Regions from separate parts of the Cupriavidus sp. 01L46 genome, predicted to be linked through region 2. Evidence: predicted binding sites of a transcription regulator. Region 2 holds the regulator's gene; the other holds the start of a gene.

Region 1 (3,399 bases), on a different contig from region 2:
ACACGCGGCCCGCAAGATACGGCCATGCCAGCAAGCTCAGCACAGCGGCGCCACCGCCGATTGCCAGCCACAGCAAGGGACTGTGCCAACCGGCCAGGTTGCCGGCGGCAATGAGCTCGGCGGACAGCAGGATGCCGGCACCGACACCCGAGAACAATAGCGGCGCGCCATGCGGATGTCCTACCACCCCGGTAAACGCAAAGCGCCCGAAGCCCATGCCCACCGCCAGCACCAGCGCGGTGGCCATCGAGGGCATCCAGGGCGCCATGGCATTGCCCAAGGATTGCGGCGCTGGCGTGAGGGTTCTGATCCTAGCCATGCTGCAGCTCCTGAAGAAACGCCGCGTATGCCGACGTGGCAAAACCCGAACGGCGCACCAGCAATGTGTGCGCGACCCGCACGGGCACGGTTTGCAGGCTCGCGGCATCGGGGTGCAGCGCCAGCAGTGACCTCGGCAGGATGGCCACGGCCGAGCCCGCCGTCACGCAGGCCAGGATCGCGTGGTAAGACGCCAGTTCCAGCACGTTCAGCGCCAGCCGGGGGCCTTCGCCGCTGGCCAGCCAGGCCTCGGCACACAGGCGGTACGTGCAGCCGCGGGAGAACGTGGCCAGGCTGCGCAGCTTGATGTCCTGCGGCGTGCGCACCGGCGGATGGCTGTGCGGCAGCACCAGCAGCAGTTCTTCGGAGAACAGGAACGTGCCTTCCAGGCCGGGGCCGAGCACGTCCATATCCAGCGTGTCCGGCGCGCCCTCGGAAGGATGGGCCACCACGGCGCAGTCGATGCGATGCGCCAGCAGTGCGTCGATCAGGGCTTGCGTGGTGCCGGTCTGGATCTCGATCCGCACGTCCGGCCATTTGCCGTGATAGCGCGCCAGCGGGCGGGGCAGCCGGCTGGCGGCCGAGCTTTCCATGCTGCCCACGCGCAGCGTGCCCGAGGGCGCATCGCCGCGCATGGATTGGCGGGCCTCCTCGGCCAGCGCCAGCAACCGCTCGGTGTAGCCCAGGAAGCGCTGGCCTTGCGGCGTCAGGGTCATGCGCTTGCTGTCGCGCAGGAACAGGGCGACGCCGAGCTCCTCTTCGAGCTYCTTGACGCGCGTGGTGACATTCGACTGCACGCGGTCCAAGGTCTTGGCAGCCCGCGTGACGCTTTCTTCAAGCGCGACGGCCCGGAAAATCTCAAGTTCGGCCAGATCCACGGCAATCCTTTGGTTGAAATTTATTCTTAAAAAGAGAACAAATTTCAATTTACTATCATCTATGGGAAACGATAAGTCAAGAAAGCCCTGATGCCAGCAGGGTGGGTGGAGCGGGAAAAGCACTCTGCTGCGCGATGCCACGCGCATCGCGAAGCGGACGCTTGTGCTGTCTGAACGGGCGCAGGCCCGCCATGTACCTAAGCCGCGGGACTAATGCGGATCCCGATATTGCTAGGGTTGGGGTTGCGCGGGTTGATGCTGAGAATGCCGCTGTGCCGGTGCCGGCCGCGCCAGGAGCGCACGGATCGACGCAAGGTAGCGGTCCCCAACCTCCCGGCTGGCCCGGTTCGACTGGGCGCGCAGGGTGCGGCGGGCCGGTGGCGTGATGTTCAGGCTGCGGCAGATCGTTGACAGGTAGGGCTTGCGGTCTCCCGCCAGCCGTTGCGCCGCGGCTTGCACCGCCGCATCGCCTACGCGTTCGCGCAACCAGGCCAGGACCTGCCTGTCGTATTCGTTCTGTACCCGGACCAGGTGTTCCATGATCGGCTCCCGTTACTACTGTTCATCCATACAGGTACTGTAAATATATACAGTAATCTGGTTTTTTCAAGGATGAATGCCGAGGACCAGATACGGGCCACCGTCCAGGGGGCTACAGGACCATGCAGGCGCCAGCGCTGGCGTCGGGGTGTTGCGCCAGGCAGGCGGGCGCGGCGGGCGGCATCTCCAGGTGGCAGCGCTGGCTCGCAGGCAGGTTCTCTTCCGGGGGCTTGCAGGCTGGGCGCGTGTCATGCCGAGGCGGGTGGTTGTCGCGCAGGGCCGGGTGGTGCTTTTCCACCCAGCGCGCCGCTCTCCAGAGCGCGAAGATGCAGGCAACCGCATAACTGCAGTAGATGAGGATCAGCATAAGCACCTTGCTTCGCGCCCGCTTGGGGGCGAGTAGTTCAAGAAAGTGCGAGTATGCGCAAGATCACTCTCGGCGCGGTATCACTCGATTGGGGGGAGCCCGGTGGTTGCGCAGGCCGTAAGGCCAGGCGGGTGGCCGATCTGGCGCCGATCTGGCGGAAATGCGGCAGCGGGGGCGAGACAATTGTTTGCAGTTCACCCGGCCAGCGCGGGCCGCGCTGGCGGGATAGGCGAGGCGATCAGGCCTGATCTTCGCCAGGTGTATCGGCGCGGTACTCAAGCAGGTCGCCCGGCTGGCATTTCAGCGCCTCGCAGATCTTCTCCAGCGTATCGAAACGGATGCCCTTGACCTTGCCGGATTTCAGCAAGGAGAGATTGGGCTKGGTGATGCCGATGTACTGGGCGAGCTCGCGCGATTTCATCTTGCGCTCAGCAAGCAGGACATCAAGCCGGACGAGGATAGTCATAGGGTCAGGGGGCCTCAAACGCAAACTCAAACAAAGCTCTCATTCTCCAGCGCGACGCGCGCGGCCTCGACCATCGCCCAGCCGATGGCCAGCAGCAAGCCGCCCAGCAAGCCCAGCATCACGTCGCCGAAGGTGATGATCACCACCATGTAGGGGCCGTTGGCCGCCGTGCTGGCCAGGGCCATGGCCAGCACCGTCTTGGTCAGCGGAACCACCCCGCTGAACGCCGTCACCACCAGCGCCACGCGGCGCAGGCGCACGGCCGTCTCCAGGGTCAGGACCGCGCCGCTCGCCAGGGCCGCGAACAGCCTGTGCGCTTGCATCAGTCCACTGACCAGCAAAGCCGTGGCCGCGCTCGTGATGGCCAGCCCGAGCAACCGGTACGGCATCGACACCAGCAACTGCCCGCCTGGCGCAGGCCCGGCCAGGAACGCGCGCAGGTTCCGGTCCAGCTCCGCATCGGGAAGCAAGAACCAGAAGGCGATCAGGCCGGCCGTCGTCACGACGGCGCAGCAAAGTGTCAGCCACTGCATGCGGTGCGCGATGACACTAACGCGCGTTAACGCGCCGTCAGCGGGCAAGGAAAGGGAAAGGGGGTTCGGCATGCCGGTCTCCTGAAGGGATTGCGCATGGCAAAAAATTACTGTAAAACAGAAATACTTTATCGTTTTACGGTAATTTATATTCGTTGGAGATTAAATTATATGCGTTCTCTCGCCTTCCCTGGCCGCCGCTTTCCCATCGCGCCTGCTGCCATGTTGATGCTTTTGTCGGCTGTGCCCGCGCATGCCGCAGCCGCGGAACTCGCCGCCAACTATTGGTACGTCGGC
Region 2 (3,399 bases):
CCAAGGCATCCACCACGATCCGGCCCGGTTCCGCATAGCTAGCCACGATCTCGACCTGCGGCCATGCACCTGGAACCGGCCAGGCCTTGGCCGGCAAGCGGCCGGGGGTGCGCACAAAGCGCACGAGGTTGTCCTGAACAAAACCAATCGGCCCGGATACCGGCGACACAAACGCATTCACCGCCGATGTGTGCGCCTTCATCACATCGCGCCCTGCATGAATCTCCTGATTGATCACCAGCAGCACGCCCTTCGCCGTCGCGCCGGCATCCGCCGCTACGCGCACCGCATCCAGCAGGTTCAACGGGCCATCCGCCGACAACGAGGTCGACGGCCGCATTGCAGCCGTCAGCACAACCGGCACCGTACCCACGCAAGCCAGGTGCAGCAGCATGGCCGTCTCTTCCAGGGTATCGGTGCCGTGCGTAATGACAATGCCCGACACATCGGGCTGCGCGGACCAGTACGCCACGCGCCCCACCAACCTGGACCAGAGCGCGAACGACATGTCCTTGCTATCCACCTGCGCAACCTGCTCGGCCTCGATCCGCGCCACCGCGCCCAGCGCCGGCACCGCGTCGAGCAGCGCCGTCACCGGCACCGTCGCCGCCTGGTACTTCGCGCTGCTGGCTGGGTTGGAAGAAGAACCGGCAATGGTGCCGCCGGTAMCGAGCACGACGACACGAGGCAGGAGAGACATGGCGGGAAAGTGGGAAAGTGGCCGGCAGCCAGAAAAGTTGAACAGTACGCAACGCAAGACGCTTCAGTGCCGCGGATTGTAACCCTCCGCCCACCCGCCACGGCACGCGCCAAGACCCGTGGGACGCACCTGTCAATGCGCAAACTCCCAAAAATTCCGCTTGCACTTCACTCGATACTGTATAAAATCACAGCATACTGTTTAAACATACAGTGCTTTCAAACACCGGCGACCATGGCGACCCTGACACCGCGACAGCAGCAGATTTTCGACTTGATCCGCAGCAGCCTCCAGCACACGGGCTTCCCGCCCACGCMCMCAGAGATCGCCGCCAAGTTCGGCTTCTCCTCACCCAATGCAGCCGAGGAACATTTACGTGCCCTGGCCCGCAAAGGCGTGATCGAGCTCACCCCCGGCGCCTCACGCGGCATTCGCCTCAAGGTCTCCCGCAGCGACTCCGAGCTACCCGACCAGTTCTCGCTGCCCATGGCCGGCGTCATGCAGCTAACCCTGCCATTGGTCGGGCGCGTCGCAGCCGGCAGCCCGATCCTCGCCGCCGAACACATCGACCGCCAATACCAGGTCGACGCCTCGGTGTTCGACGTGCAGCCCGATTACCTCCTGCGGGTGCGTGGTCTCAGCATGCGCGACGCCGGCATCCTCGATGGCGACCTGCTCGCCGTCAAGCGCGCKAGCGAAGCCGCCAACGGCAAGATCGTTGTAGCGCGCCTAGGRGACGACGTCACCGTCAAACGCCTCAACCGCCGCGGCGACATCATCGAGCTGATCGCCGAGAACCCCGACTTCCCCAGCATCATCGTGCAAGCCGGCCGTGAAGAGTTCTCACTAGAAGGCATCGCTGTCGGTCTCATCCGCCCCGGCGCCTTCTGACGAGTGCGGCTGAGACGGGCGAACCCCGTACAAGCCGACACCCGATTGTGCCAACGCACCCGCGTAGCGGGTACCGCTAACTGTTGTTGCAAGTCACCAGGTGTAGCCATGCTGCCAGCCAACCGCCTCTCCGCCCGCCGCCCCGTCAAGCCCGTGCCCTTCCGCCAGTCCAAAGGCGTACGCATCTACCAGGGCGCACAACGACGCACCATGGTTGGCAGCATGGCCGCCATCTGCCGAATGCTCGAGTTGGAGGAATCCTCCAAGCTGGCTGGTTAAGCAGGCGGCACTGAAAAAAATTTGTGCAGAGTACTAGCCATCCGGCTCTTGGCATTGTATGATCTTGTTCTTCGTCGTTCGGCACCAAGCAGAACGACATCGACGGTGGCTGTAGCTCAGTTGGTAGAGTCCAGGATTGTGATTCCTGTCGTCGTGGGTTCGAGTCCCATCAGCCACCCCAGAATTTGCTTTACAAAACAGCGACTTAGCCAAGTCGCTGTTTTTGTTTGTGGACTCAGCGCACGCTGAAAGCGCCCACAGCGGTAATTCGGATCAAGGGCCTTGCGACTCAAGCTCGCAACGCACGTACCCCCCCCCCCCCGCAATCCCGTCACACGTTCTTGCCCGGCGAAACCATCCGTTGACAATTCGGCGCTCTGCTTTCGGGACGCACGCATTCGGATTCACTACGAATCCGCACAGTAGCTGTGCACTGCAATGCCTCCGCCCGATACTCGTTGCCTAGAGACGTGAGTGATGCACTGACTCTTGGGTGCACCGGCGTGTCCAGCAACGAATATTGGCATCGAATTTGGATAAAGATATTTTAATTCTGCCTATAAGGCCTTCATTGTCTCAAAGGGAAAAACCAACTAATCGGCAAGAGGGAAGCCAAAGACATCCCGCAGCAGATCTTGCTCGAACGCCGCTATCCACGAAGACCCCGCCCTGTCTGGATAGCGCCGAACTTCGCTTCCGATTACTCGGGTGACGGTGATTTCCCGCAGCGTGTGATTCGGGCTGTCGGCCAGCGGAGTGCCCTCCTCTGCTGCGACATCGAAATCCTCTGGTACAAATCCGTGCCGCGCGCAAGCGGACTCGAAATTCTCACGCTCGTCCGCGGGTAGTTCGTAGAATAACTTTTGAACCATGGCCATCTCCCAGAGCCTCGCTGAGATCCTAACATGGCCAATCCGCGCATCCCTGAGCAGTTTGTCGGCTACCCCATCTGCAATGCAATCACGCTCCAGGAGACCGAGTCGCGGCCCTGCGTATCCTTGCGCTGCCCGATATAGCGTTCAGCCAAGCCAATCGCTCGGCCAAGTTCKAGCGTCTCATCGGCAGACACGTCAAACATCCTTCGACCATGGGGAACAGGCCCATGTCTGAGCGACATGATGACACTAGCGCCCGGCGCCAGCAGTTCCGCGATGGCACGCATTGCAATCGCTCGCTCAGCAGCGTCAAGATGCATCCATACGGCAGTTAGCAATATGAGATCAAATTGCTCACGCCTGGCTCGCATCGCCGATAGGCATGGCAGCGCGTCATCCACCCATTCAATGGGCAAAGCCGCGTGAATACGCTGCCCCTCTTGACGCAATTCAAGGGTGGGTTCTAGAGCCACAATGCGATGTCCCAACCGAGCAAGCGCGGCTGCATCGCGGCCCGACCCAGCGCCGATGTCCAGAATGCCGCTGGGCGTATGTGGAAACAGGTGCAGAACGTCGCGATGGACATCCTCGAATAGAATGTGCTCGTATTGTTGCGCCAACGCGATTGCGTTGGCGCTATAGCCTGCGGTACCC

The links. The regulator LexA, encoded in region 2, represses DNA repair genes until DNA is damaged. The targets are predictions, from matches to a motif close to ACTGTATNNNNATACAGT.
Region 1: AC1DS3_RS27490 (CppA family protein) is a predicted target of LexA. The motif match lies at 1,773-1,790, and genes of this name have one in related genera.

What each region holds. Positions count from the first base shown of each region.
Region 1 is NZ_JBFTSF010000205.1:17,473-20,871, reverse strand. It holds gene AC1DS3_RS27500 (YbfB/YjiJ family MFS transporter) at 1-319, opposite strand, end outside; gene AC1DS3_RS27495 (LysR substrate-binding domain-containing protein) at 312-1,196, opposite strand; gene AC1DS3_RS27490 (CppA family protein) at 1,428-1,736, opposite strand; gene AC1DS3_RS27485 (hypothetical protein) at 1,849-2,103, opposite strand; gene AC1DS3_RS27480 (helix-turn-helix domain-containing protein) at 2,342-2,569, opposite strand; gene AC1DS3_RS27475 (hypothetical protein) at 2,596-3,174, opposite strand; gene AC1DS3_RS27470 (porin family protein) at 3,274-3,399, shown strand, end outside.
Region 2 is NZ_JBFTSF010000421.1:567-3,965, reverse strand. It holds gene AC1DS3_RS35835 (asparaginase) at 1-700, opposite strand, end outside; gene lexA (transcriptional repressor LexA) at 935-1,591, shown strand; gene AC1DS3_RS35825 (hypothetical protein) at 1,700-1,870, shown strand; tRNA gene AC1DS3_RS35820 (tRNA-His) at 1,976-2,051, shown strand; gene AC1DS3_RS35815 (hypothetical protein) at 2,464-2,742, opposite strand; gene AC1DS3_RS35810 (class I SAM-dependent methyltransferase) at 2,811-3,399, opposite strand, start outside.